One region of the Flavitalea sp. genome, then DNA from elsewhere that is predicted to be linked to it. Evidence: riboswitches for the same ligand, from Rfam matches in the RefSeq annotation. Region 1 holds a riboswitch; the other holds the start of a gene.
What was found. Region 1 has a riboswitch for S-adenosylmethionine ahead of VK664_RS07485 (trans-sulfuration enzyme family protein). Riboswitches for the same ligand answer to the same signal wherever they lie in the genome.
Positions count from the first base shown of each region.

Region 1 (15,656 bases):
CAGCAGGTTTTGCGGGTGTGGAAGGAGTAAACGTAGTGATACTTTATCCGTCAGGCAAAGTGAGTAAGGTCCAGGAACTGCAATTGACAACCTGGGGTGGAAATATTACAGCCCTGGAAGTGGATGGTAATTTTGATGATTGCCAGCAAATGGTGAAACACGCTTTCGCTGATGATTCAATAACAAACAACCTCTTTTTAACTTCTGCTAATTCAATTAACGTAGCGAGATGGCTACCGCAGCAATTATATTATTTCTTTGCATTGCAACAATGGAAAGCTAAACAACCACCTGTCATCTCTGTGCCATCCGGCAACTTTGGTAATATCTGCGCCGGCCTGCTCGCAAACAAATCAGGCTTACCCGTAGGTCATTTTGTTGCCGCATGTAACGCGAATGACGCGGTGCCGAATTATTTCAACACGCAGGAGTATCATCCCAAAAAAGCGGTTGCAACTATCAGCAATGCGATGGATGTTGGTAATCCAAGCAACTTTGTGCGAATACTGGAGATGTTTAATAAAGATTTCCAGGAGCTGTCATCCAAGGTAACTGCATATAGCATTTCTGATGAGGAAACAACTGAAACCATAAGACAGGTTTACCTGGAAAAAGATTACCTGCTCGATCCACATGGAGCAGTTGCTTACCTGGCTTTACAAAAATATCTTTCAACGAATACCTCTTCTGAATCCGGGCAAAAAGGTATAATCCTTGAAACAGCCCATCCTGTAAAATTTTATGATGTGGTTGAGCCGATCATCAACGAGACAATCGATCTGCCACCTGCGATCAAAGCAATTTCGGGAAAACAAAAGTCATCCATTCAAATGGATAACGATTACGGTAAATTTCATAGCTATCTGCTAAGTCTTTGACAATAAAAATATCCGGTCTTTGACAAGAATACTATTAAGAGGGTATAGGGCGTAAATAAAATAGGGGGTTACTTTGAGGTACAGGAAGTTTTTTCCATTTTTACTCCCTAAACTTTATTTAATGACTCGTATTTTCGGCATATGCCTGTTGTTCCTGGTCTCCATAAATGTAAGGGCAGGAAACAATGGTGATTCAACTGAGCTACAAGCCGCAATGTGGCAAAAATATGTTGACTCGGTAAAAACAGCATTGCGTTGGCAGCACGGTACGGTTGAACTCGCCGGTGGCGTTGCAAAATTGAATGTTCCTCAAAAGTTTAAATTTTTGAATTCCGAACAATCAAAGTTCGTGGTAGAAGAACTATGGGGCAATCTTCCCCAGGAAGGAATTCTTGGTACCTTATTTCCTGCTGATACAGATCCCTTTACTGAAGGCTCTTATGTATTCATCATTTCATATGATTCCATGGGTTATGTAAAGGATGATGACGCAGAGAAAATAGACTATGCTGATATTCTGAAGGGAATGAAGGAAGACCAGGTTGAAGCCAATAAACAACGCCAGGCAGCAGGAGCATCGACAATAGAAATTATTGGATGGGCAGCTATACCGTATTATGATAAAACCAATAAGACGCTGCACTGGGCAAAAAATCTGAAAGTGGAAGGTGCCGAAGAAAATACGCTCAATTATACGGTAATGGTTCTTGGTAGAAATGGTATCCTTCATATGAATGCTGTATCAACCATGAGTGAGCTTGCTACTGTTAAAGCAAGTATTCCGGAAGTGTTAAAGATCCCTTCCTTTACTGATGGAAATGCCTATAAGGATTTTGATCCAAAGGCAGATAAGATCGCAGCCTGGACCATTGGCGGCCTGGTTGCTGGTAAGGTGCTCGCAAAGGCAGGACTTTTTGTCTTTTTACTAAAGTTTTGGAAATTGCTCCTGATCGGTATAGTTGCTATCGGGGCCTTCATCAAAAAGTTTGTGATGGGCAAAAAGAAGGAAGATGAACCATGGCCTGTTGACCAGGCAGCGGTAACAGCTCCTGTGAAAGAAGAGACTGAAAGTTAAACACATACTTCGGACGGTTAAATAAAAAAAGGGTGCACGTATTCGTACACCCTTTTTCAATATTATTCGTGTAATAATACCAGGTTAAATAAACCTGTCATCAATAACAATTCTGAGTAACTATTATAATTAACTATCCTGATTAACTATTCTGATTAACTATATCGAATGTCTGAGTTATATAACTACTGAAGAAGTCTGTTGACTATCTTACCTCTACATTTAAATTACACCAGCCAGTTCAAGGCTCTTTTTTTTCAGCTTCCTGATCTCGATATCTTCAATGATAGGTTCGGGTGCCAATATCAACGAAGTATTGTTCTCACGCCACCAGGTGTTTTCTTTCAATTCCTTGAAATGCAAAACCCCTACCAGGTACTTGCGTTCCTGCTGAGCATGCCATTCTTCGATCCATTCAAATTTTTCGCGGGGGATATATTTCCAGTCATCAAAACTGAGATAAACGCGGACATAAAAATCGTTGGTCAGCTCATGTGGTGTATGATGATATAATTTTTTATACTCGTATTTATATTGATAACGCAAAGCGGAAAGATCACTCAACACCGCTGAAGCTGTCGGAAAACTTCCGGCTCCCTTCCCATAGAAAAACTGTTTATCGGCAAACCCGCTTTCTATAACAACACCATTGTATTCGTTCTTAACAAAAGATAGCGGGTCATCCTGTTTCACAAACTGTGGTAGTACAAAGGCTGCTACCTTTCCTGTATTAAGCTTTTTTGCCTGGGCTACAAGTTTGATTTCGAAATGCTTTTCATGCGCTACTGTGGCATCACCTGCCTGGATATTCTGAATTCCAGTGAAAACAAGATTATCAGGATGTTCAACTATACCATAAGCATGGGTGAGTAAAAAGGTCCATTTATTTACAGCATCGTATCCTTCCACATCGAGTTTGGGATTAGATTCTGCAAAGCCAAGTTGTTGAGCAAGCACCAAAGCTGCTTTGAACTCGAGCTTATCCTCAAACATTTTTGTCAGAATAAAATTTGTTGAACCGTTTACAATCGCTTTTATCGAATGTAAAAGATCATTATCATAATATTCTTCGAGGTTCCGTATTACAGGGATAGATGCGCAGGCAGCCGCCTCACAGAGAAATGATTCTCCTGTTTCCTGTTGCATCTGCAAGATCTCTGGTAAATGTTCGGCAATCATTTTTTTGCTTGCACTAACTACTGATTTGTTATTCCTCAGTGCGGTAGAAACAATCTCAAATGCTGCATTTGAATCATCAATTACTTCAACGATTACATTAATATCTGCATCGTTCAACAACACATCTTTATCAGTTGTAAATAAATCGGCGGGAGCATTTCTCGGCTTGCCTGGGTTTTTTATACAAACTTTTTTTATTGATGCTTTTAGAGAGGGTGTTTGTTGGAGGACTTTGTATAATCCTTCTCCTACAACTCCGAAACCAAACAACCCGATGGTTAACTGCTTGTGTGCGTCCATGAAACTATTTATATATTAAGTGGAATCTGATTTGCAAATTTACTGTATAGATGTGCAATAATCAACAATTATAGGTAAGAGCAAAATGGATGCGCATAAGCATAATGTTGATTATCTGTGTTTTATAAAATGTGTTAAATTATTTCAATTCATTAGGGTTAACTTATAACAATGCATTTGGGTTAACCTATAACCGTTGGTACGGATTTCAATCCTGCAAAAGATGAAATAATGGGGGCAAGCTGATCGAATTCGAGCAGGAACCCATCATGGCCATATGGGGACCGGATGAGGGTAAATGCGGCTCCGGGTATTTCATCTGCCAGGAGCTGCTGTTCCTGGATAGGAAATAATATATCTGTTTCAATACCTATTGACAGGGTTGAAGCCCGGATTGACTTCAATGCGTTGGATATACCGCCGCGATCCCTGCCGACATTGTGGCTGTCCATACTTTTGCTGAGAAAATAATAGCTGAAGGCATTAAATCGTTTTGCGAGTTTTTCACCCTGGTAACGTTGGTAGGATTCGCTTTTAAAACCATCAATCAGGTTGTCATCATGTTCCGTTTGTCCCTTACCGTAGGTGTTATAGTGGCGATACGAGATCAATGCGAAGCCTCTTGCCACTTTCATGCCTTCAATGCCGGCTTCCGGGTGCTCATCCTTCCAGGTACTATCCAATTCTATGGCCAGTCTTTGCGAAGCATTAAAGGCAATTCCCCAGGGTGAATGAACAGCATTGGTCGCGATAGGAAAGATGAATTCGAACAAAGATGGTTCCTCAATGGCCCATTCAAGTAACTGCTGGCCACCCATAGATCCGCCAATTCCGACCTTTATCCTTTTGATTCCAAGAAAACTTCTAAGTGGCTGATAAGCCCTTATCATATCTCTTGGAGTAAAAAGCGGGAACCGGTGAAACCATGAATTTTGCGTTGAGGGATCAATATCCAGCGGGCCGAGACTTCCATAACAACTACCGGGCATATTAACGCAGACTATGAAATAGTGAGCAGGATCGAAGAGTTTATCTTTTCCTGTGAGGCCCGTCCACCATTCGGCCGGGTCACTGTTTGCTGTTAAAGCATGGAAGATCCAGACTGCATTATCTTTCCGTTCGTTAAGTTTACCATAAGTAGTATAAGCAAGGTGATATCCGTTGAGCGTTTCCCCGCTCTCTAAACTGAAATTCTTTTCATAACGGAAAATTTTCTGGGGCATTGGGGCAAATTTATAAGAAAGAATGTACCTGCTGCTTATTTATTGAAGCAGCAGGTACATTATATGAAAAACAAAACAGGTATTAGCTTAGACGAAAAGCAAAACAGGTATTAGCTTACCAGCTGTTTTGCAAAAACCTTTTCAAAAGCCTGTTCAAAGTCCGCTTTGATATCGTCCAGGTGTTCAATGCCTACACTGATTCTTACCTGGTTTGGTGACACACCTGCCGCGAGCTGCTCATCAACGCTCAATTGTTCGTGGGTGGTAGAAGCGGGATGAATTGCGAGTGTTTTTGCATCGCCGACATTCGCAAGATGACTTACCAGTTTTAATGAATCAATAAACTTGCTGGCATTTTCCTTGTCGCCTTTTATACCGAAATTGAGTATCCCACCAAAACCTCTTGTGAGATATTTTTTTGCAAGCTCATGGTAAGGGCTTGATTTGAGTCCTGGATATTCAACAAACTCAACCTGCGGATGTTTTTCAAGCCACTGGGCCAGGTTCAATGCGTTTTCAACATGCCTGTCTAACCGTAATGAAAGTGTTTCGATTCCCTGTAATAGCAAAAATGAATTAAAAGGTCCTTGTGAAGCTCCAAAGTCACGCAAGCCTTCAACCCTTGCACGGATTGCAAATGCAATATTTGGCAGTCCCAATGGATTTCCTTCACCAAATACATCCCAGAATTTCAATCCATGATAACCTTCCGATGGTTCAGTGAACTGCGGGAACTTACCGTTCGCCCAGTTATAATTTCCACCGTCGATAATCACACCACCTATGGTTGTTCCATGACCACCTATCCATTTTGTTGCAGATTCAACTACAATATTTGCACCCCATTCAATCGGGCGGAACAAATAACCCCCGGCACCAAAAGTATTGTCAACCACCAACGGCAGATCATATTCTTTTGCAAGCGCTCCAAACTTTTCAAAGTCAGGAATATTCAGACGTGGATTACCAATGGTTTCAAGATAAATCGCCTTGGTATTTTTATCAATGAGTTTCGCAAAACTTTCAACATTATCACCTTCCGCGAACCTAACTTCTATGCCTAACCGCTTAAAAGCAACTTTAAATTGATTGTAGGTGCCACCATAAAGATATGGGGTGGTCACAAAATTATCACCAACCTGGAGTATGTTATTCAAGGCAAGAAACTGTGCTGCCTGTCCTGAACCTGTTGCCAGTGCAGCCACTCCACCTTCCAGCGCCGCCATTCTTTGTTCGAACACATCTGTGGTGGGATTCATTATTCTTGTATAAATATTTCCGAACGTTCTTAGTCCGAAAAGATTTGCTGCATGCTCCGAATTGTCAAATCCGTAAGAAGTAGTCTGGTAGATTGGAACCGCTCGTGATTTTGTTGTTGGATCGATTTGTTGACCGGCGTGCAATTGAAGCGTTTCAAAATGAAGATTGCTCATGATCGTTGTTTTTTAGAGTTTTGAAGCAGGCGCTTTCGTTAAATGAAGATTGCTTAATAAAAATACTTATAAAATGGAGAATACTATTTTAGTAAAGTTAAAGGGACAAAAGATTCGGAACTATCCCCTAAACTGGTATTTATTTTTATTTTTTTCAGGCTCTTGTCGAGATCCGCAATCAGGTCATCCACATCCTCCAGTCCCACACTCAACCTGATCAGGCTATCGGCAACACCGGCCGCACGGCGTCTTTCGGTTGGTATTGATTTATGGGTCATTTGTGCGGGATGACAAAGCAGACTTTTGATGCCCCCCAGGCTCTCAGCCAGTTTGAACAGCTCAGTAGACGTAACGACCAGATTTGCAGCGCTTTCGGTATCATTTTTCAAAGTGAAAGATACAATTCCTCCAAATCCCTTTGATTGTTTTGCTGCAATTTTGTGATTAGGATGGGAAGCGAGCCCCGGATAAAATACCTTATCAACCGCAGGGTGAGCTACCAGCCATTCAGCAACTGCCTGGGCGTTGATACAATGTTGTTTTATCCGCAATGGCAGTGTCTCAATTCCCCGGATAAGCAACCAGCTATCGAAAGGACCTAATATGTTGCCGCAGGCATTTTGCATGAATTTTACCTTAGCGCCCAGTTCACGATCTTTTGTAATGACCAGGCCTGCAATAATATCGCTGTGCCCGCCGAGATATTTAGTAGCGGAATGTACTACAATATCAGCTCCCAGCGAAAGAGGTTTTTGCAATGCGGGTGAAGCAAAAGTATTATCCACGCAAAGTAAACAGTTATTGGATTTTGCGATACGTGCGATTGCTTCGATATCTGCAATTTTCAGTGTTGGATTGGTGGGTGTTTCAATCCAGATTAATTTTGTATTTGGAGTTACCGCATTGAAGACATTTGCGGGGTCAGTTGCATCAACATATTGAACCGTGATTCCGAATTTTTCATAAACCTGGGTGAAAAGCCTGAATGCACCACCATAGATATCATCTACCGCAATAATTTCATCGCCCGATTTTAATAATTTTAACACGGCGTCGATAGCTGCCAGTCCGCTTCCAAAAGCAAGTCCTACCGTACCATTTTCAAGTTCTGCTACGATGTCTTCGAGTGCCGCCCGGGTCGGGTTACCGCTTCTTGCATAATCATAACCTTTGTTTACACCCGGCGCTTCCTGTACAAAAGTGGAGGTCTGATAAATAGGAACGGAAATAGCGCCTGTTTGTTCGTCGACGGGGATACTGTGAATGAGCTTTGTTGAATCCTGCATTACTAAATGTTTTACTGTTTAAAAATGTTTTACCGTTTAAAGAATGATCCCGCAATCGCAGAATCAATCATGAACATTTCTTATCAGCGGACACAGCTCTATTGACCAGTTATGGCACAAAAAAAGCTCTTCCGTAAAGTCAGAAGAGCTTAAAATATATTGAAGATATTTATGAGCGTTGAATCTGACTTATCTGCCTCCCGACAGGGAGATGGAATTGGCACCTTATCACGATTGCTCGCGACAGGTTGTCAAGGCTTCCCAGGGCCATTACCCTCAGCCTTTCTAGATAAGAATGATTAAAGAACTGCGACAAAGATAGAGCAGAATTGCAAACCACCAAAAAGTTCAGCGACTTTTTCAAAAAAAAGTCTATTTAACTAGTAGACTTCTTTTATTTCATAGACTGATTGGAGAACCGGTGTTCCCCGCAAATTTATTTGTTAACAAAAACCAAAAAGTGTTGCAGGCAACTGCAACACTTTTTGGTGATCGTCACTGTTGATGATTAAGACCGATCAGCTAAGCGTCACTGTTGATGATTGAGACTTATTATCATCATTGTTAACCATTTGAAATTATCAGTCAATCGTATTGTTAACAATTGACTGATGAGCTCCTGTTTTGAAGTTATAGTTAAAATCTATATCCGACTGATAAACCGAACCCTGTGTTTGCAGCCCTGGAGTCTGTGCCTGGCATAGCATAATTATCTGGATTGATATTTACTAAACCAAGTTGTGCATTCAACTGGGCAGAAAACCGATTAGTGAATTCATATCCGAAAAGTATATTTGCGCCTGCATCAAATGGTTTGAAATAAACTACATTTGGATCAATGTCATCCGCATTAACCTTGCCCTTGAACTTAACTTTCCTGTCATCTCCATCTGTCTTGTACTTTCCGCCAATACCATAAGCAACATAAGGTCCGAAACCAACCAATAATTTACCATTACCAATAACGGGTTTATATAAAAGATTCACTGGAATCTCGATATAGGAAAGGTTGAGCGTTGGATCTCCACCAAATGCATCATTAAATTTTGTTCCCTTAGTTGAAAATAACAAACCCGGTTGTACATAAAATTCTGGTGCAATTGGTATCTCTGCATTCACTCCAACATGAAACCTCGGAACGAGTTTGTTTTCCAGCCTATCATCGCTGGCATCGCGGCCATTGATATTTTGCAAATTTAAACCGGCCCGAACACCAAAGGTTGTTCCGCCAACTTCAACGCTTTGTGACTGTGCCATAGATGCCGTCGATAATAAACCTAACGCTGCGATTGCTGCTAAACTTAATTTTTTCATATTCTGTTTTTTAAATTAATACTTTCTTTAAGTGACGATTGGAGTGACCTAACTTCCTGTACCAGATTCTTTTTTCGCGTCTGATTTCATTTTTTCATTTGCGGTGATCAGGAATTCCACACGACGATTCTGGCTTTTCCCGTCTTCGGTATCATTACCATATTTTGGTGCAGTTTCACCAAATCCTTTTGTTACAATTCTTCCTGTAGGTACACCTTTCTCGCGGAGATAACCTGCAACTGAACTTGCCCTGCGATCAGACAAGGTTTTGTTGTGTGCATCTGTTCCATCGCTGTCTGTATGTCCCTGAATCTCGATGTTAGTATCGGGATATTTAGTAAGCACATCTTTCAGTTCGTTCAGATTAGATTCAGCGGCAGATGACAAATCGGCCTTATCAACGGCGAATAGAACTTTATTGTTAAACTCAACCACTATTCCTTCGCCTACACGTTCAACCTTGGCACCTGGAACTTCGTTTTTAATTTCTTCTGCTTGTTTGTCCATCTTGCGTCCGATAACGGCGCCTGTAACACCACCGACTGCTGCACCGATGATAGCACCCATTGCAGTGTTTCCTGCGGCCCTACCGATAACTGCACCTGCTGCAGCACCACCACCGACACCAATTGCGGCACCTTTCTGGGTTTTGTTCATGCTTTTACAACCGGATAAAACAATGATTGACGAAATGAGGATTAAAAAGAATTTACTTAGTGTTTTCATATTTTTCATTTTGTTCTGACCACCATTTTCAAAGATCATACCATGTCGATCCGGCTGGGGAGGCCTCAACGTGAATTAAGTGTATATAATTGCCACTCTAAGTGTTTAAATACCCAACTACCCTAGCTTTAACAAAAAAATGCGGCTTTCATATGAACAATTTTTGTTTATCACCGGCAACAATTTCCCTGAATTTTCTACACAAAACGGCTCCTGTTCCAACTCTAATTGAACCTCTTTAAACCTGATTTGTTCGTATCTTTGCAATTCGCAAAAAATTATGGCAAAATCAAAAACAGCAGTTGTTGACAAGCTCCCGTCAACAAATGGAAATAGCATACACAATCATGAGTTAATCGAGGTATTTGGAGCCAGGGTTCATAATCTTAAGAATATAGATATCAGCATACCCAAGAACCAACTTGTAGTTATCACCGGTATAAGTGGTTCAGGAAAATCTTCACTCGCATTCGATACTATCTATGCTGAGGGTCAGCGAAGATATATGGAAAGCTTCGGGGCCTATGCCAGGCAATTCATTGGTGATATGGAGAGACCCGACGTTGATAAAATCACCGGCCTGTCGCCTGTTATTTCCATTGAGCAAAAAACAACAAATAAAAATCCCCGTTCTACAGTTGGTACGATCACTGAAGTATATGATTTCATGCGTTTACTTTATGCGCGCATTGGAGAAGCCTTTAGTTATCATACTGGTAAAAAAATGATCAAGTTTAGTGAAGAGGAGATTGTTGACAATATTTATAAAAAGTTCAAAGGAAAAAAAATAACGCTGCTTGCACCCATTGTAAGAGGGCGTAAAGGACACTATCGTGAATTGTTTGAAGACATCAGGAAGAAGGGATATGTAAAAGTGAGGGTTGATGGTGAGGTCAAAGACCTGGCAGCAAAGATGCAGGTTGATCGTTACAAAATTCATGACATCGAAGTGGTTATAGATCGCCTGGCTGTTACGGAGGAGATGCGGACCAGGGTCAGCCAAAGTGTTCAGAAGTCTCTTCAGACCGGTAAGGATCTGATGTTTTTGTTATTGAACGATGACAACAAGATTATTCAGTACTCTAAACAATTGATGTGTGAAGATACCGGGCTCAGTTATGAAGAGCCATCTCCAAATTCCTTTTCATTCAACTCGCCTTATGGAGCCTGCCCGGTTTGTAAGGGTCTTGGTAATGTTTACCAAATAAGTCTCGAGGCTATAATTCCTGATCCTTCGTTTAGTATTAACGAAGGTGCAATTGTTCCTTTGGGTGCTGAAAGAGAAAGCCAGGTATACAAGCAGGTACAGCAGTTGGCGCGCAAGCATAAGTTCAGCCTGGATAAACCGGTAAAGGATCTGAACGAAAAGTCATTAAACCTGATTCTGTATGGAAATGAAACCGGGCCTGTTGAAGACATACCTGATTTTGATGATGTGGTTGCAAACGGCGAGATATATTTAAGCGAATATGAAGGCCTTGTTCCCCAATTAAAAAGATGGTTTGCAGGTGGTACCAGTGATTCACTGAGGGAATGGGTTGAACAGTTTATGGAACTGAAGACCTGTGATGAATGCAAGGGTGCAAGACTTAAGAAAGAAAGTCTTTGGTTTAAGGTTGATGAGAAAAATATTTCGGAACTCAGCGATCTCAATCTCGATAAACTGATGAATTGGTTTGGGGGAATCGAAAAACGCTTAAATAACAAACAAAATATCATTGGTAAAGACGTCGTTAAAGAGATCAGGGAAAGACTCCAGTTTCTCCTGGATGTCGGCCTCAATTATCTCAGTCTTAACCGACCCTCAAGGACACTGAGTGGTGGTGAATCGCAGCGGATCAGGCTGGCAACTCAAATTGGTTCGCAACTGCAGGGTATTACTTACATACTCGATGAGCCAAGTATCGGACTTCATCAGCGCGATAATCATCGACTGATTAAAGCACTGACCAATCTCCGCGACATAGGTAATAGTATTATTGTAGTAGAACATGATAAAGACATCATGCTTGCATCCGATTACCTGGTTGATATCGGACCTAAGGCCGGCGCTCATGGCGGCAGGATAGTAGCTGAAGGTAAACCATCATACTTGTTAACCTTAGACACCCTGACTTCTTCATACTTAAACGGGAAACAATCAATACCTGTTCCGAAAGAAAGAAGAAAAGGAAACGGAAAAGTACTTGAGTTGAAAGGAGCTCAAGGAAATAATCTTAAAAATGTTAGCACTGTTTTCCCGCTTGGTAAATTTATTGTTGTGACGGGTGTGAGCGGCAGTGGGAAGTCGACATTGATCAACGAAACGCTTTACCCGATACTTAGTCAGCATGCATTTAATTCGAAGACTAACCCGCTGAAATATAAAAGTGTTAAGGGTCTTGAACATATTGATAAGGTAATCGAGATCGATCAAAGTCCTATAGGACGAACACCAAGATCCAATCCATCAACATATTGCGGGTTCTTCACCGATATCCGGACCTTATTCGCATCTGTGCCTGAAGCCAAGATCAGGGGATACACTGCCGGCAGGTTTTCCTTTAATGTTAAGAATGGCCGTTGTGATGTTTGTGAGGGCGGTGGTATGCGGGTAATTGAAATGAATTTCCTGCCGGATGTTTATGTGCATTGTGAGAAATGCCAGGGTAAAAGATATAACAGGGAAACGCTGGAGATCAGGTATAAAGGAAAATCAATAAGCGATGTACTTGATATGACAGTTGAAGAAGCTGTTGAATTTTTTCAGAATGTACCTTACATTTATCGAAAGATCAAAGTACTTGAGGAAGTAGGTTTAGGTTATATAACACTGGGCCAGTCGGCGGTGACTTTAAGCGGAGGTGAAGCCCAACGTGTAAAGCTTGCAACAGAACTGGGAAAAAAAGATACCGGTAAGACTTTTTATATCCTGGATGAGCCTACTACCGGTCTTCATTTCGAAGACATCCGTCACCTCCTTGATGTGTTGAATAAACTTGTTGACAGAGGTAACACTGTTCTTGTAATCGAGCATAATATGGATGTTATTAAAGTGGCCGATCATGTAATAGATTTAGGTCCGGAAGGTGGTGATGGCGGCGGTTTGATATTATTTGAGGGAGTTCCCGAGGACCTGGTTAAAGTAACAGCAAGCCATACAGGCAGGTTTTTAAAAGTAGAACTCAAATAAATGATAAATGGATAGAATTATCGTTGACATGGATGAAGTAATCGCTGACCCTATGGGAGCGATGATAGAATGGTATGAAAAGGAATACGGCAGGAGTGTAGATTGGAAAAAGATGCTTGTCGGCTCATGGGTTTTGGGTTTCCCCGAAGAACATCAGAGATTAATACTTGACAGGCTTCATTCGCCGGGTTTCTTTCGCCATCTGCCGGTGATGGATGATAGTGTACGTGTTCTGAAAGAAATGAATAAAAAGTACGAAGTTTTTATCGTGTCAGCAGCAATGGAATTTCCTAATTCATTGGTTGATAAATATGATTGGTTAATGGAGCATTTTCCATTTTTTAGTTGGAGACAACTTACGCTCTGTGGAGACAAGAAACTTATCAGCGGTGATTACATGATTGACGATCATGTAAAAAACCTGGAACATTTCAAAGGGAAAGCCTATATGTACAGTTCTGCTCATAACCTTGAAAACGCCTATTACGACCGAATCAATAACTGGCAGGAAGCGGCAGAGATTTTCCTGAAATAATAGAAGAATGAAATTATTTTAAGCACAGGATAAAATGAATATTTCAGAATATCAAATGAATCAGGATTCTAATGAATCAGGATATGAATGATTGGGATAGAATAAAAAACCTGGTGATATAAAAAACAAATAGCCGGCAATTGCTCATCGCCGGCTACTGAGGATACTGGAATCGACCAGAAGATTTTATATTTCAATAAGCTAGTGCAGGGAGTGATTATAAAAATCTTTTGTCTCGGGCACTTGATAGGGAACGGATCAGGTTTTTTGACTAACCGGATATTGGATTTATATAATTTCCCTGCCGCTTATTGATCTGTTAAGTCTTATTATATCTATCTGACTATTACCTGGCCGTTTTCAATTCGTTCATCATCGCTAAACACTTCGAACAGGTAATCGCCTTTTTGAATATTTTCAAGAACAGTTGTTTGTTTGTTTTTGATGTTGACTTGTTTGACCAGTTTACCTTCAACATCGAATATAAATAACTGGTATGCTCTGCCATAAATTCCTTTTGCTCCAAAAAACAAGACATGGTGAGTCGCATCGGGATAAAGCCTGATGCCATGTTTCCTGCTTACCTGCTGTTTTTGAATCAGGATTGTATCGCTTAGCGGTTTAGGATAGCTTTCGCTTCTTGCCTGTGCTGATAATATGATCAGCAAACAAAACAATACAAAGCTTCGCCAGCTAATGCCGCAGCAGCAATTAAGGGTTAAGGCTAGTTTCATAGTCGGTTAAGGTACAAGGGTCGGAACAGTACGGAATCTCTCGATCTCAGCAATTAGAAAACTACCGGACAACGGGTTGAATTTCCATAACGGTCACTGGACAGTCGGAATCCAAGTTTGAAACCTATTGAATAATAAGCATCATTATTGGTGGGTGTGCCTCTTTTATTTCCGGTTGTGAAACCATTCACGTTACCACCTGCAGGTATAGACTTGTTTGCCATTCTCTGCGCAAGCTGTGCTTGTGGCAAAGACATATTGCTATAGAATAATGCAGGATCGATATAGTCAGTACTTACATCATCGATATAATCAGTGAATGTTTTTCTGTGTATGATCTCAAGACCCAGATTCACTGACTCACTGAGAAAATATTTTACGCCGAAACCCATTGGAATATTTACCTGGGTAAGTTTGTATTCTTTGCGTTCGGGATACTCAGGGAATCCCTGACCTTCAGTATGTAAAGGTTGCAACGGTACCCAGTTGCCTGTAACAGGATCTTTACCTTTTGGATTAAAATGAAACATACCAATACCTATTAATCCATAGGGACGAAGTTTATGAAAGATGTCTGAGGGTTCATATTCAAGAAAGGCTGTTGGATAAACTTCAACAGCAACAAAACCTTCGATGAGTGGTGATTTGAAATTTGAATTTCTCGTTTTCCTGGCTTCTTCAAGACCTCCTTTACCTTTAATGATTGCATCATCCCCTTCAAGTGTTCCGATGTTGGCAGATAGCCTTAAACCTAAATACTCATTAGGCTGATAGGTAGCAAAAGCACCAAATGTCAGCTTCGTTTTTTGAATGTTATTGTCTTTTAAGAAGGGAGTTCCTTTACCGGTATTACCACCAAGGTCACCGAGAAAGTTTGAAGGGCCGACTGTTATACCGGCTTCCCAAAATGAGACTTGTTCCGAGTATTGGCCAAAAGTGGTCTGGGAAGATGAATAACCTAGGACAGTCAGGCACAAACACTTCCACACAGAGTGTAGATTCTGTTTCATTAGATATTAGATTTAGTTTTCAGATGGTCGAGATTCCAGTCTTACATAGTTCAGACCGGGCTGTACGAATTTATAAACGCAGAATTGTGTGATTTATGTATGAGGGCTAAAAAAAAAATACGTAGTAGTTGATATGTTTTGCTGATTCACCTTAATAACATTTCAATATGTTCTATTCCATCTTCGAGATAAACTTCGCTAGACTGTTGAAATCCAAATGATTCGTAAAACCTTTTAAGATATAACTGGGCACCGATCTTTATCGGCTGTTTACCGAACAAACTATAAACAGTATTAATTGACTCGGTCATCAGTTTTTTCCCAATTCCGGAATTTCTTGCAAAGCTGGCGGTCACCACTCTGCCTATGCTGGGCTCGTCGAAAGCAGCACCAGCAGGTAACAGTCTTGTATATGCGGCGAGTTGATTATTCTCATTGAAACCCATCAGGTGCCAGGCATATGGGTCTTTTCCATCAGCGTCCTGGAACACGCAGTTCTGCTCTATTACGAATACTTCATTGCGGAGTTGTATAATAGCATATAACTCATCAACACTTAACGCGGAAAATTCTTTCAAGGACCAGTTGACAGACATAGATTCAGGAGTGTTTACGAAGGTGATTTTAATATTTATATTTTTCCTTCCACAAAGCCCTGAGATATTTTCTCAACTCTTCTTCCCTTGCATTTTTTCCCGGTTCATAAAACTTTGAACCTGCAATCTGGTCAGGAAGATATTCCTGCGCTGAGAAATTATTTTCATAGCTATGTGAGTACTCATAGCCTTTGC
Region 1 is NZ_DATHKG010000046.1:43,080-58,735, forward strand. It holds gene thrC (threonine synthase) at 1-878, shown strand, start outside; gene VK664_RS07465 (DUF2167 domain-containing protein) at 1,000-1,953, shown strand; gene VK664_RS07470 (homoserine dehydrogenase) at 2,176-3,432, opposite strand; gene VK664_RS07475 (homoserine O-acetyltransferase family protein) at 3,615-4,655, opposite strand; gene VK664_RS07480 (O-acetylhomoserine aminocarboxypropyltransferase/cysteine synthase family protein) at 4,766-6,088, opposite strand; gene VK664_RS07485 (trans-sulfuration enzyme family protein) at 6,172-7,374, opposite strand; SAM riboswitch class I at 7,561-7,670, opposite strand; gene VK664_RS07490 (porin family protein) at 8,011-8,688, opposite strand; gene VK664_RS07495 (OmpA family protein) at 8,737-9,414, opposite strand; gene uvrA (excinuclease ABC subunit UvrA) at 9,695-12,586, shown strand; gene VK664_RS07505 (5' nucleotidase, NT5C type) at 12,594-13,121, shown strand; gene VK664_RS07510 (T9SS type A sorting domain-containing protein) at 13,457-13,855, opposite strand; gene VK664_RS07515 (outer membrane beta-barrel protein) at 13,909-14,865, opposite strand; gene VK664_RS07520 (GNAT family N-acetyltransferase) at 15,012-15,461, opposite strand; gene VK664_RS07525 (replication-associated recombination protein A) at 15,490-15,656, opposite strand, start outside.

Region 2 (15,656 bases), on a different contig from region 1:
CAAATCGGATTCAAGGCCCGAACTTTACTCTTATGGCCATCGCAATGTACAGGGTCTGGCCATCAACCCTCAAACCGGTGATCTCTGGAACAATGAATTTGGTCCAAGAGGCGGAGATGAGTTAAACCTGGTACAACCAGGTAAAAATTATGGCTGGCCAACTATCACTTACGGTATCGAATATAGTGGGTCAAAAGTAGGTGATGGAATAACCCAAAAAGATGGCATGACACAACCGGTATATTACTGGGATCCGGTTATTTCACCCAGTGGTATGATCTTTTACACCGGGGATAATATGCCGGAATGGAAAAACAACCTTTTTATCAGTAGTTTAAGCGGTATGCATGTGGCCAGGCTCATCATCAAAGACAACAAGGTAGTTGGGGAAGAGAGATTGCTTCCTGAACTCGCTCAACGCTTCCGCGATATAACTCAAGGTAAGGATGGAGCGCTGTATGCAGTGACTGATCAGGGTAGACTTTATCGAATAGGAAAACCTTAAGAAAGTTATGAGTTATGAGTGATGAGTGATGAGTGAGTTACGAATGTAGAGTTATGAATGATTGTACTTTATTCATTCATACTTATAAATCACTCATCACTCACTCATCACTCATAACTCATAATTCATAACTCAAATGAAAGGTTTCCTACTGCTACAGACGTAATGACCTCGGCCCAGGTTTCGTAGGCTGAAAGGGCAGGTTGGATGGGTAGTACACGTGCGTTTACCCAGTTTTTATAATTCAGCAGATAGGTTTTTGCATCATACTTCAGCTTATACTTAAAGGGATTTTGTATTTTAAGCATCATCCCCTCGTGTACTTTCTTTTTTGAAATTTGTGTGAAACTGATGATCAGCGTTTTTTCCGGGAATTTGTTTTCCGCTACCGCCCTTACATTTTTCACAACTCCATTTTCCTGTTCGATCTCAATAAAAACCGTTTCGCCGGGATATAACTGAACTGTTTGATCAGGTAACACATAGTTTGCTTCAGGCAGGTTTTCTTCGTATGTAGTTTTCTTGTCAACGGCAACTGTCAACAAGTAAGGCTTTCTTTTTAATGGGAAAAGATCTTGTGCACTAACCGATGATGCAATAAACATCATGGTAATAGACATCATGGTCATTGAAAAAATAATCGCAGGTTTCATAGTTTAGGTTTTATAAGGACTGATTAGACCAGCAAAAAAGGCCGATTCCATACCAAAATAATAATATAAACTGAAAAATGAAAGCCGCGTCGGAGCGCGGCTTTATAAATTTATATTCCCTCCCTATTTATTTTTTAACCAGTTCATCAATATCATGGTTGAACTCCTTAACAAACTCATCGTAATACTTTCCGGTAGCAGGACCCGAAAATCCTGTATGAATCTTCGCGACCTTACCCTGGCGGTCGACCAGTATCATTGTCGGAAATGAAAGAAATGTATTTAAGGCTGGCAATGAAGCCGCAACGGCCTGCTTGTCTGCCTTGCCTCCAAAAACCTGCGCATACCCGATATCATACTTTTCACGGAAACGATCCAGCGCTTTTTTGACGAATACAGGATCAGTCTGGCGCTCGTAGTGTATCGAGACCGCTTCAATTCCCCTGCTTTTATTCTTTTTATACCATGGAGATAAAAAATTCGCTTCATCTATGCAATTAGGACACCAGGTTCCCCCTATGGTTACGATTACTATTTTGTTACGGAATTTTTCATCCTTTAGTGATACCAGCTTACCATCTGCATCCGGAAATGAAAAATCCAGCGTCGAATATCCCTGCTTCATCAAAGTAAGTGTAGATGCATCGGGCAAAGCTGCATTTTCATTTGGCACTCCAGTAAATACCTGGCTTGATCTTGAACCAATTGCTTCACCGGTCAATTTGCCATCACTGCTTATCTGACCTTTATAATAAGATGGTGACGATCCGATAAAAGATGAAAGCTGAAATTTGTTCCCATCTACCGTTCCTTCCAAATACCTTGAATCACCCGTTATTCTCAGAAATGTCCCTTTTAACTTATTCCCTTCCTGGGTGAACAGTCCAACTGCTTTTTCTTCTGTTCCATTTCCCGCCTTGAACAAAATATCATAGGTTCCTGAAACATCGGCTACTGCTGTCGAAGAGCCGCTATCTTTAAACCGGTATGAAAGATTTTTTTTGGCGGTCAAAGGAGTTCCGGGTGTGTTGCTGTTTTGTTTTCTCAATTCACCTGATAATTCATCACCAACCAACTTCAACGCAAACTCGTTATCGAACTGGTCAAGCGACACTATCACAGAGTCATTCACCTGTTTAACGGACCCACCCTCAAACTTCTCATCTCCATTCAGGAAATATATAGCTGGCTTATTATCCTTGCCTTTCGCGAATTCAAATACAAATGGCACCTTAAGTCCCGGGCGGATTTCAAATTCACCCCGCCATTTGCCTTCAATAGGCAAAGGCCGTGAATTTTTTTGCTCAGTCATTACCGGAATACCCGTGTAACTATAGGTGCTGTCTGCCCATCCGGTAAAAATAAGTATTGACAAAACTAGTACGATTGTTAATCTCATATTTGAAATAATTAGCCGGTTTATAACGAAATTATGTGTTAATATATTAAACCAGCGTTAAAGCAGGTAAGCGTTAAATCAGTCAAGCGTTAAAGCAGGTAAGCGTCAAGACAAGTATTCAGATACTAAAACAAGTCAAACCAGAGTTTTGTTGTCAGCAAATCTGTTCCCTGGTTTGCCACTGCTGCCTTATAACTATCCCCGTTAAGCGATTGCTCAGTGCCGGGATAGATGAACCTCACCGGTATCTCTCCATTTAACACCGTATTGGCTGATGCGGTCAGCACCGGGTAATCCAGTCTTCTTCTTTCCGCAAATGACTCAAGTCCCTGGCCAAATAAAGCGATCCACTTTTGTTCACCAATAGATTTTTTGAAATTACTATTGTCAAACTGTACACCCGGCTGAGCAAGATAAGTAGCAGTTGCAGATTCTGAAATACCATATTGTTTAAACGAAGCACTGATTGCCTGCTGATACAGTACCGCGGCATTTTCAGTGGTAAAGCCTCGCGCCGCTGCTTCTGCCCTGTCAAAAAGAAGTTCGGAATAACTAAAAATAATGGCAGGAGATTGTGGTGTGAGAAAGGATGCACCAGGCTTCGAAGTTTTTGCAAATCCAAGATTGCTTGCTTCTGAATTCGTCAAACCATTGGGTATGCCCACATATTCCTGCGGAGTTGGTGTTTGAGTTTTGCTTGCGAACACGGTAAGCCTGGGATCATTTAACTGGAACAATTTATCAGTCACGGTTTTGCTTATCCGATAATCATCTCTTGTTTCAAATAAAGCGCTGACGGGATTCTGTTGTGGCGAAGTAAGATATATTAACTGTGCATTATCAGCATTGTCGCTGATCAAAACATCGCCCGCAGCATTGATTTCATCAAGCACTTGTTTTGATTTAGCTGGCTCTTTGTCTGCAATGCGAAGGGCAATCCGCAACCTTAAAGAGTTAGCCAGTTTTTGCCATTTCGTAATATTACCTGAATAGATAATGTCACCGGATATTGCCTTGCCGGAAGGTTGTAGCAATGATTTCGCCGTTTTCAGTTCTTCAAGCAAGCCAAAATAAATGTCTTTCTGTTTGTCATAAGCTGGCGATATATATTTATCAAGAGCAGCAGCCTGAGTATACGGCACATCGCCATAAGCATCTGTCATTAACTGAAAGATCCAGGACCGGAGGATAATGGCAACTCCTTTATAATTTGGGTTAGCTGTTTCGTCTGCCAGTTTTATGATCTCATTCAGATTCGTGATGCCCTGTGAATAACCGGTCGTCCAAAGACTCGTAAAGCTACTGTTGGAAAATATAAAACGATCTTCTTCCGTATACTGAATCTTAGCCCAGTGCTGTACAAAAAGAAGACTTGAATTCATGGTATTTGCTGTTCCCCAGTATGCATCGACGGTATTTTTTATTGCACCGGTCAAAAGATAATCCGGCTGCGCATTTTCAGTGGCATTGGGATTTGTATTTACTTCGTCGAGCTCCTTGTTGCAGGCTGTTAAACCAATCGCAAGGAAAAGCGCTATATGATAAACTGTTTTTTTCATGATTGATGCTGTTTTGAATTCTGTGATGCTGTTTTGAATTCGGTGATGTTGATTTGAATCCGGTAATGCTGGTTTGATTAGAATCTAAGGTTGATATTAAATCCATAACTGCGTGTTGTTGGATTTGAGAGACTTTCCAATCCCTGGCCATTACCTGTATTGAAAGCCACTTCCGGATCGATGTCATCAACGTTTCTATGTATGATATAAAGATTCCGGCCAACCAGTGACACTGAAGCACCGACAAGACCTATCGAACGAATCCATTTTACAGGAAGATTATAACTCAGCTTTACTTCACGCAGCTTTACATAAGAAGCATCAAAAATATTCGCTTCATCGATTGTGCGGAACGACTTATAATATTGTTGAGCCGGTAAAATTTTTGAATTTGCTTTCCCGTCTTCGGTTACGCCGTTAAATATAATACCATCGTCGTATACGGTTTCGCCTGCAGGTGCAGAGGAGCCCTGTTCAAGTTTAACTGTACCATTTGCTTTGTTATTGCCGGGATAGTAATAAAACAAACCACCATTCTCGGCTCCTCTTCCAGGCAAGGTGGATGCGAGCACACCTGTATACGTGCCCGTTGCAAAAGTGCCGTTGTATATGGAACCTCCAAAGCTTCCATCTATCAACACTCCAAGACTAAAGCCTTTAAAAGAAAAAGTGTTGCTTATACCGCCGATCCAATCAGGAGTGTATTTCCCGAGAACTCTTTTCGTCGGATCTATTTTTGGAGTACCGGTTGCATTTACAATAATATTGTTTGCATCATCTCTTAGAAACGCGTTCCCAAATAAGGTTCCATAAGGCTGACCAACTGCCGCTATGACCTGGGCTGAATTAGTAGCGATCACATAATTCTGAAGCAACCCTTCCTGGTCGAGTTCTATCACCTTAGATCTGTTCAATGCGTAATTAAGGTCGATATCCCAGGTGAACTGGCTTTTGACAGGTGTAATTCCTAATTGAACTTCAAACCCTTTGTTATTTATCTCTCCGGCATTGAGCAACTTGGAGCGGTAGCCTGTGGCAGGACTTACATCCACACTAAGTATCTGGTCATAGCTGTTTGTGTTATAAAAACTCAGGTCAACTTTTACCCTTTTATTCCATAAAACTGCTTCAGCACCAAGTTCAGTTGAATTTGTTGTTTCTGGTTTAAGATCCGGATTCAGGTAAGCTGTGGATGCATTAAGCTGTGGGTAAGCTCCATAAGGTGCTCCAAACACATATGTGTTAAGCAACCTATATGGATCGGCATCCTTACCAACCTTCGACCAGCCACCCCTGATCTTAGCATAATTGAGAACGTTGCTTTGGATCTGGAGCGCTTCCGTTAATACCACGCTACCGTTGAATGAAGGATAGAAGTAAGAACGGTTGGCTGCGGGCAAGGTAGACGTCCAATCGTTCCTGCCAGTTACGTTTAAAAACAAATAATTCCTGAAGCCTAACTGCGCAGAACCAAATACACTATAAGACTTGAGCTTGCTATAGTTGTTAGATGATATTAAAGGATCCCTTGAATTGGTTAATGAGTAAAGACCAGCCACAGCCAACCTTGGAGCGCTCTGGTCATTCTGCTCAATATAGCGTGACCTGATATTACCACCTGCAAGTGCTTCAACGGTAAAATCCTTGTTGATGCGTTTATCATAATTAAACGTTCCTTCAGTATTTGTTTCATTTACTGTAAACGCGCTTTCAGAATACGATCCAAAAGGAGCACCGTTTGTACCATAAGCAACTTTTATTTTCCTGCGATCATTATAATAGTCGGTACCGGAACGGAAATTAAAACTCAGACCTTCAATTATTTTATAATTCAGGGCAACACTACCTATCAAACGGTTTCGTCTTTGTTCAACTGTGTTTTCATAAGCAATAAAATAGGGATTACTATAATAGCTATTGTTCCAGTTGAAAGGAACACCATTTTCATCACGATATGGTTTCAGGCGGTTTATATCAACCTGCCTTCCGAACCATGTGTATTGCAGCATCGTGCTTGTTGCACGGGTACCACCTGTTCCGGGAAGATTGTCTGAAGCAAGACGGCTATAATTTGCATCGACAGTAACAGCGAGCTTTGGAGTTACCCGGAGCGTAGTATTTAACGCAAATGAATTTTTGCCCTGCCCGGAGTTCGGTATTACTCCTTCTTGTTTCAGATTGTTAAATGAAACACGATAATCAACTTTCTCGGTTGCGTCTGCAATTGAAATCCCATTGGTAGCTACATAACCTGTCCTGAAAAAATCTCTTACGTTATCAGGATGAGCAACAAATGGAACCGGTTCACCTTTGGAATAGAACTGTGGGATTAGTCTTCCGTCAAGTCTTGGCCCCCAGCTTTCATCAACTCCATCGTTTATACCTGCTCCTTTTCCATCCACATAACTAAACTTTCCTTCAGAGCCCTGGCCATAAGAATTCTGGTATTCCGGTAGTGTAAGCAAACTTTCAAAAACAACATTTGAGTTTACCGTAATGCCTAAACCTTTTTTGGTTTTGCCTGTTTTTGTCTTGATAAGGATCACACCGGCAGCGGCCCTTGATCCATAAAGTGCGGCAGCATTCGGGCCCTTCAATACACTTATAGATTCAATATCATCAGGATTGATATCTGAGATTGTGTTTGCATAATCCCGTGCACCACCGGAATTTAATTGAGAGTTGTCAACTGGAATGCCGTTGATAATAAATAGAGGCTGGTTATTGCCCGAAATAGAAGTTTCCCCGCGAATAACAATCCTTGATGATCCCATATCACCCTGGCTGTTCGTGATCCTTACCCCGGCAACTTTACCAGCAAGTGCATTTACCAGGTTAGGTGTCTTTACTTCTGCGATATCCTCTGTTTTAAGCTCCTGTACTGCATAGCCAAGTGATTTCTTTTGCCTGGAGATTCCCAGTGCGGTTACTACAACTTCATCAAGGGCGTTGTCGCCGGGCTGTAAAACGATCTGGAGCGGAGCGTTAATGTTTTCCGTTTTGATCTCACTGGTCTGAAACCCAATATAAGAAAATACCAGCTGGTCATTCGAAGAAACAGTAATAGTGAATAAACCCTGTGCATCAGTAAGAACATTTTGCTGGCTGTTCTTAACCTTTACAGTTACACCCACCAACAACTCACCTGCGGCGGAACGTACCGTTCCGGTTAACGTTTTTGTTTGTGCCACAAGAACGTTGGTAAATAGCAATAATAAGATTGGAATAAAAAATCTAATTGTTTTAAACATAGTAAACCTGGTTAATAGTTTGATTGTCCGATACCGGCATAGCTGTGCCAAATGGCTTCCTGCATGGTAATAACTTACCCGCGGTACCAAACCAATTTTCAAAAATTCAATAAACGAGATTTGAATAAATTACATCATCACTTTAGTGTCGCGATAAACAGCAACAACAACGCATTGAGCTGCGTTTAAGCGATTTAATGTACACAGGTAATTTACTGGAGCACTGTTGATAGGCATTAAAAGTTGTCATCGTTGTTTTTTTACACTGTTTGAGTCACAGGCCTGGCAAATCGTTGATTCTTTTTCCTTATCAATGTACAGGGAGCATTTAAAAACGAAAAGCACCCCGTTAATCAGGAGTGCTTTGTTATGTTGACATATTTAATGCAAAACTTCTGACTTAACTATCCCGTACGTAGGGGATGGAATTAGCACCATTTCCAATCATGGACGGTTGCTAAGGCGTCGCAGGGCCATTCCCTCAGCCTTTCTTGATAAGTGTTGTAAGAACTAGCGCAAAGATAATACAGAAATCTTATCAGTCTATAAAAAGCATAGGGTTTATCAAAAATAAATTTTCAAGAAAAGTTTACAGTTATTCTTTCCGCGAATTTTGTGATTGATATTGTTCAATTACTGACTGTTGAAAAATTACTGACTATTGAAATGCAGTTAATTACCGAGATCTTTTTTCGCAACCAGCGCTACAAGCATACCTAAAACAACCGCACATGGAACAAAAAATCATATAACATTTAAACGCTGCGACGTTTTGTAAGTCTATATTACGACGATGACCCCTAAAATATCTGTCCATAAACCAAAACATGAATAAAATTCGAATTATATACCATATATTTATGGTTATCAGCGTCTTATGTATCAGGTGTGGCAAAGACTCACCGGCGCCTCAAAAGATTTTTCGTTTTACGGGAACCATAAGCGTTGACGGCCTGGAAAGGACCTACCTGTTAAACCTGCCGCCATCTTATTATGAATCAAACGAGCTTTCGCTGGTGATTGCTTTGCATGGTGGTGGAGGAAACGCTGAACAATTTGAAAGCTCAACAGGTCTCACCGATAAAGCTAATGCCTCTGATTTTATTGTTGTTTATCCAAACGGCGTAAAGAGCACGGGTATTTTGAAAGCACAAACCTGGAATGGTGGAAGCTGTTGCGATTATGCTGTCGAAAAAAATATCGATGATGTTAAATTCATCAGTCAACTCATCGATCTTCTTGTAAGGAATTATAAAATCAATCCAAAAAAAGTTTACGCTACCGGGCATTCAAATGGTGGTCTCATGGCTTACCGACTGGCTTGCGAACTTGCGTGGAAGATTGCAGCTATTGCACCAAACGCTTGCAGTATGTCGGTTACAAAACCCTGCGATTCATCCAGACCGGTCCCCGTTCTTCATATGCATTCGGTTAATGACAAGAATGTTCCTTATAAGGGTGGATACGGCGATGGTGTTTCGAAAGCCTATTTTGCTCCGGTTGATTCAGTATTGAATGTGTGGTCGGCCATAAATGCCTGCGGAACCAAGGCACAAAAAGTTGCGGATAATCCTGGTTACACATTTTTCAAATGGTCCGATTGCCTGAACCAGGTTAATATCAATTATTATCTTACCAAAGATGGCGCACATGCATGGCCGGGAGGAGAGCCGGGAAGTGCATTAGGAGATTCGCCTTCAAAAGTTATAAAAGCCAACGACCTGCTATGGGATTTTTTTCAACAATTTCAGTTACCTTAATAGTACTGAAATAGTGCTGACTTTACTTGCAACCTGAATTTGTAATTCAATGATAATACGACGCTCAGTATTTGTTTTGACAATAGCAAGCCTCATTGCTGTGCCACTGTTGATCAATAAACTGATCTGGATCTCAAAAACGAAAACAACAACCGGGGTAATGTCATTCGAGGGAATGGGTAATGCCGGTGACATGCTTCGTTCTACCTATTCGGTATTTTATTTTGAACATGATGCAGACACGACCTGGTTTAACAGCAGTGCAAATATCAGTTATAAACCAGGCGACCTGGCACCAGTACGTTACAACACTGCAAATCCCGCTGATGCCCGATTAAATACATTTCTTTCTATCTGGCTTGGCACCCTGCTTGCCGGTGGTATACCTTTGTTGGTATTACTGGTCATTTTCCTCAATCGCCATATCGTTCCACATAATAATGATATCAGGCTTTCAAAAAAGAAGCCATTCATATTCCTGCACAGTGCATAGCAATAGTGGGCTAGCTCACTACAAGAAATCAAGTCCCTAAAATTGTTTAATTTTGTCTGTGCCAGTATTTTATTCACAAATCATTCATAAGTCCTATGAATTCGTTTCATAATTCATAACTCATAATTCATAATTTTCTTCCTCATCACTCATCACTCATATTAAAATGGTCATGGGAGACTCCGAAAAACTACATCGAATTGTCGAAGCCAGAATGAAATTAAAGGCCCGCTTCGAAGATAAAATCAGGGACACACCTTCTGTTTCTGATTCAAAGCCTCTCGGTTCAGGTAAACCAAACAGGCACGGGATGCCAGAGCTTCCTGTTGGCCAGACTGTAACAAAAAAATGGCCGGTCCTCGATCTTGGTACACAACCTGAAATTTCAAATACAGAGTGGCGGCTTACATTGAACGGTGCAGTTGATCATCCTGTTGTGTTAAACTGGGAGGACTTTATGGCCTTACCACAAACAGAAGATGTCTCCGATTTTCATTGTGTAACCACCTGGTCAAAACTGAATATGAGCTGGAAAGGTGTCCGACTGCTGGATCTGGCAGCATTGGTACAGGTGAAAGATACGGCCACTCATATCTTATGTTATGGTTATGATGAATACACGACTAACATATCATTGGAAGAAGCGCTTAAACCTGATGTACTGCTGGTGCATATTGCAGAAAATAATCCTTTACCAAAGGAACATGGCGGGCCGGTAAGAATGATTACCCCGCAGCTTTATGCCTGGAAAGGCTCGAAATGGATAAACCGGATTGAATTTCTTACACATAACAGATTAGGTTTCTGGGAAAGAAATGGATATTCGAATACTGCATACCCGTGGCGCAATGACCGGTATATGTAGTTTATTAAATCATTTCTTTTCGAGCATTCGTATACAATTACTCAATGACCGGAAATTATGATAAGTCGCCTTCCAGATATGTGATTTGGCCGAGGTTTTTCTGGCGGGATCATGATCTATCCCTTCTTCATACCAATCACCATGTACATGATCGATAAGATTCAACTGAACATAATTCCATAATTCCAGGAATTTGTCTGCATAGTTCAGTTTATCGGAAGGATACAATTGCGAAAATATCATGAGGGTATTTAATCCTTCGGCCTGGGCCCACCAGTTTTTACTTTGTTTGATGATGCTGATGGTATCACTGTTTCTAAAATAATATCCCTGGTCATAAAAACCTGCCAGTGCGTGATCCCAGCCATTGCGCAATGAGTGATCAACCATCTTTTTTCCAATAGCGAGTGTTTTTTTATCATCGTGATTACCGAGGATCTCCGTGGCTTCCATCATCAGGTAGGCAGTTTCAACATCGTGTCCGAATGAAACATGATCCAGGGATCGTCGCTGAAGTATTATATCCCGGGTTGAATCTTTATTCGAAACAGGTTTCCATTCGGGTGTAAAAAATAACTGCAGATATCCTTTGGGATGAACCATCGTATCCCTAATCAATAAGAGCATTTCCTGTAACCTTGTTTTCAAAAGCGGATCGGGCCAAACAGCATACAACTCAGTAAAGGCCTCCAGTATATGAATGGAACTGTTCTGATCCTTGTAACCAAGATCAGATGCAAGCGGTGTGCCCGAATCGCGGCGAATAGGTTTCCCCGATCTTTCCAGGTGTTGATAGTAGCCTTTGTATACAGGGTCAAGACTATTTTTCTCGAGCCAGCCGAAAGCTTTTTTTGCGAGTTCCAGTACCTGGGGGTCACGGGAGGTTTTATAATATGCTGCGAGCGCGTATAAACCGAAGGCATTCCCGTATGCCTCCTTCCGTTCGGATATCATATCACCCTTCCTGTTTACAAGTGTATAAAATCCGCCATATTGTTTGTCCCACATCTTGTCTCTGAGAAAAAAATAACCATGTCGCGCCATTGCCAGGTAACTGGTGTCTTTGTAAAATAGTGTTGCCTTTGAAGTAGTCCAGACATGCCTGGCCTGCGTAACAATCATCTTGTCCTGTTTGCCTGCAGGTTTAAATTCAAATGAAAAGTCGGTCAGGTATCCTCCATATAAGGTGTCGATGTTTTTAGGATAATAAACATCCAGCAATTCTTTTTTTGCTGAGAATTTCATCTGAGACAGCACTGAATCAAAAGATTGTCTTGTTTGAGAAAAACAAATGGAACAGGAACAAACCGAGCAATAAAATATTGAAATAAGAATAACAATTCTTTTCATAAGGCTACCTTTATTTCATTCAAATATATCATTCAAATAATCATTCAGATATTCATTAAATCTTCATCATTCAAAAAAGGGCGTGTCCTTGATGGCATATTTTCGCATACCTTCTTCGTTTATTTCCACACCGATACCTGGCTTTGTTGAAAGCGTTATAAAACTATCCTTCACCCATTCACCATCATAAGTAATTATCTCTTTGAACATAGGTTCTGTATGAAAATATGATTGCCATTCCAGTACCATAAAATTAGGAACTGAAGCACAAACATGCGCCGAGGCCATTGCGCCCAGGAATGAAGCTACCATATGTGGTGCAAAGGGAACATAATAAAGGTTGGCCAGGTTTGCAATCCGCTGCCCCTCGCCCAACCCACCCGCCTTCTGCAGATCGGGCATTACTATATCTACGGCTCCGATTTCGAGCAGTGGACGGAACCCATGAGCGAGATAATGATTTTCGCCGGCGCAAATAGGAGTACTGGTTGAATCAGTTATAAGCTTATATGCCTGCGGATTTTCAGCAGGTATGGGTTCTTCCAGCCACATCAGGTTAAGATGTTCCACTCGTTTTGCTATCTGTTGGCCGGTAACCGCATCATAACGTCCATGCATATCCGCACAAATGTCAATATTAGGTCCCACCGCTTCACGGGCAGCTGTAAGCTGATCAACCATGCGTTGTAGTTCAGCCGGACTTGCTGTCCAGTTATATGCATCATATTTGTTGGGATCATTAGCCTGGTCCAGGTCAAACTTGATGGCATTAAAACCCATTTTTTTTGATTTTAATGCTGCCTCTGCAAAGTCCTTCGGAGTGGGCAGGTTTCTCTGGTACAGGGCAGTGTCGCAATAAACACGGATCTTATCCCGAAACTTACCACCGAGTAACTGGTAAACAGGCAGGCCCAGCGATTTACCTGCCAGATCCCAGAGCGCTGTTTCAATGGCAGACAATACAGCTATATACATACCCGACTGTGCGCCCTGGAAAAATCCTGATCTTCTTATGTCTTCAAAAAGCCGGTGAACGTTTAATGGACTTTTACCAATTAGTCTTGCACCAAAATTTTTAACCAGGTGATAGGTACCGGGTATTGCGTCAACGCCTTCACCACAACCCCAGATATCCTGGTTTGTATAAATCTTTACAAATACCGATCCGCGGATATAACCACATTTTACACCCGTTATTTTCAGATCTGCCGGGGGCGAGGCGAATGGCGTTTTTTCAACAGCATCTTCGAGTCCTTTCCCAAAAAGTGCAAAAGGCGCTATGGATGCAAGCGCAGAAGCCATAGCGATTTTTGAAAGAAAAGATCTTCTGGATGGCGAATGCGACATAATAGCGGATTTAAATTGTGAGCGGTATAATGTTCCAGGCTCTAAAGCTTTTTTTACCAGGTCCTGGCTTTCAGAAATTCCTGTACCTGTTCTTTTGGTACCGGCAATTCGTTGATATGATCATTCAGCCATTTTGAAAAATCTCTTTCAATTTCGTCTGTCCATCTGGAATCTATTTGCCCGGCTGTATATTTACCTTCTTTTAAACGGAGATGTCCGAACATATCTCTCAACCTTACGATCTCGGAGGTCTTTACAACTTTTTCCGCAAGATGTGGTGGAATAAAACTTACTATTCCCTGTTTACCTAAAACGATATCTCCTGGCATAACAGTGACGGTGCGGATACGTGTTGGCTGATTTATGCCGATGATCATGGTATTTAGATCGCCGGTTGGATTATGATATGAAGGATCATAACTGGTAAAATAAGAAGTAAATCCCCCTATTTCTTTCAGGCCTTCGATATCGCGGATGGCACCATCATATACAATACCGTTACCTGTTTTTGCATAGATAGCATTGCCAACGTTATCACCAATGGTAGGACCATTGCGATGAGCCCCGAACTGATCAGCAACATATACATCACCTTTAACGAGCAGATCGACCGGCCAGCTGTTCTGACCACGTTTACCGGCCTTTTTACCCCTCGCATCGATCGCACTCCAAACATCTGGCCTGGCTGGCATAAATGTCGCCGTCACCGCCCGCCCCACGAGTACACTGTCTGGATTTATCTGTTGCCAGTTCTCAGCAACCTGGTATCCATATCCTTCATTTTTCATTACTGCCCATGCTTCTTCCTGGCTCACCTTGCGTATACGGTTTAGAATTGCATCGGGCACTTTTGGCCGCCCATCTGCAAATCGCTCCCCCTTCCATTCCGGGGTGAGGAAAATTAATTCTTCTTTTGAGATTTGCTGTGCTTGTATATGATCAACTACAAAAGTTGATACCAGGAGACAGGCAATTATTATTTTTTTATTCATATAATTATGTTTTTGTCGCCGGTCACCAGTTTAGCCGGAAGCCGGATTGCCCCGGTTTATGCGATTCAAATCTCTACCTGGGACCAGCAGTAGTTATGTTCCGATCAGCGGTTTGCAGTTCAACAGAATTCGGATCAATATCATCTTCGGGTAAACGGCTATGCCACCAGCTCGAAAGAAATGAACCAGTGATATTCATCATCGGACCGAAAATTGCCGGGGCCAGGCCAACGGTAGCAAGTTTACCCATGGTGAGGGCCAGGCCAGATGCCAGGCCAGCATTTTGCATACCCACCTCCAGTGCAATTGTTCTGCAATCGCGTTCAGCGAATTTTAATAGCCGGCCCGACCAGTAACCAAGTATAAAACCGGCAACATTGTGTATAAAGGTTGCAATAATCAGCAAGCCACCAACCTTGAGCAGGCTATCGCGTCCTGCAGCAGTAATTACCATAATAATCAGCGCAATTCCTGCCATGGACAATAGCGGCATAGCTTTATCAAGCCAGCCAAACTTACCCCTCACCAGGTAGTGAAATGCAAGACCGGCTGCAATTGGGATAATCACAATCTTTGTAATGTCCCACATCATATCCCAGAAATGAACTTCAACAAAACCACCACCTAATAAGCGCATAAGCAAGGGCGTTAAAAATGGCGCCAGCAGTGTAGATACAGTTGTTACCGATACTGATAAAGCCAGGTTTGCCCTCGCGAGGTAAGACATCACATTGGATGCAAGACCGCTGGGACAACACCCAACGAGGATAATGCCCGCCGCAATTTCACTTGGAAAATCAAAAAGATTTGCAATCGCAAATCCAATCAAAGGCATAATGGTGTAATGACAAACTATTCCAACTATTATACCTTTGGGCATTCGCAAAACATTATTGAAATCTTTCAGACTAAGTTCTGTTCCCATACCAAACATAATGATCTGTAACAACGGAACTATCAATCCCGAAAGTTTAAAGTCGCCAATCGTTTTAAAATACTGGGGATAGTACATAGCAAGGCTAACGACTCCAAAAATGATTATGGTAAATGATAAGCCTTTCAGCACTCTGCTGCCACGGAAAGCGATGGCTACACTCACAAGGGATAACATCAGGAACCATCCGGCCAGATAGTGTTTTGCCATAATTGTGATCACCACCCAGCAAACGAAAAACAGTGCTGCTAACCCATAAAAAACACGATAGGAAGCATTTGCAGCTTTAGTCATATTTTGTTAAACGCTTAATAAAGCCTGAATATGGTAATGCCAGACTTCGGTTAAAAACGATGAAATGAACCGTAAATAAAATTCAGCATGCACCATTAACTCCAGGTCCTGTCATGTGAATTCAAAGAGTCCCAGTCCGGTGTTGGGGCGAAATATGTTTTATCTTTTGCATGCAGATGTTGTTTAACTACTTCTTCGTTTAGTTCGATGCCGAGTCCTGGCGCTTCCAGCGGCAAGGGCGCAAACCCTTTGTC
Region 2 is NZ_DATHKG010000181.1:30,010-45,665, forward strand. It holds gene VK664_RS28685 (PQQ-dependent sugar dehydrogenase) at 1-505, shown strand, start outside; gene VK664_RS28690 (hypothetical protein) at 631-1,158, opposite strand; gene VK664_RS28695 (peroxiredoxin family protein) at 1,286-2,557, opposite strand; gene VK664_RS28700 (SusD/RagB family nutrient-binding outer membrane lipoprotein) at 2,683-4,116, opposite strand; gene VK664_RS28705 (SusC/RagA family TonB-linked outer membrane protein) at 4,194-7,367, opposite strand; SAM riboswitch class I at 7,765-7,868, opposite strand; gene VK664_RS28710 (CE1 family esterase) at 8,195-9,127, shown strand; gene VK664_RS28715 (DUF3592 domain-containing protein) at 9,177-9,620, shown strand; gene VK664_RS28720 (molybdopterin-dependent oxidoreductase) at 9,793-10,485, shown strand; gene VK664_RS28725 (AGE family epimerase/isomerase) at 10,495-11,835, opposite strand; gene VK664_RS28730 (mandelate racemase/muconate lactonizing enzyme family protein) at 11,902-13,182, opposite strand; gene VK664_RS28735 (RraA family protein) at 13,236-14,174, opposite strand; gene VK664_RS28740 (bile acid:sodium symporter family protein) at 14,248-15,402, opposite strand; gene VK664_RS28745 (mandelate racemase/muconate lactonizing enzyme family protein) at 15,498-15,656, opposite strand, start outside.
Region 2: linked by a shared signal. The riboswitch ahead of VK664_RS28705 (SusC/RagA family TonB-linked outer membrane protein) and the one ahead of VK664_RS07485 (trans-sulfuration enzyme family protein) in region 1 are both predicted to bind S-adenosylmethionine.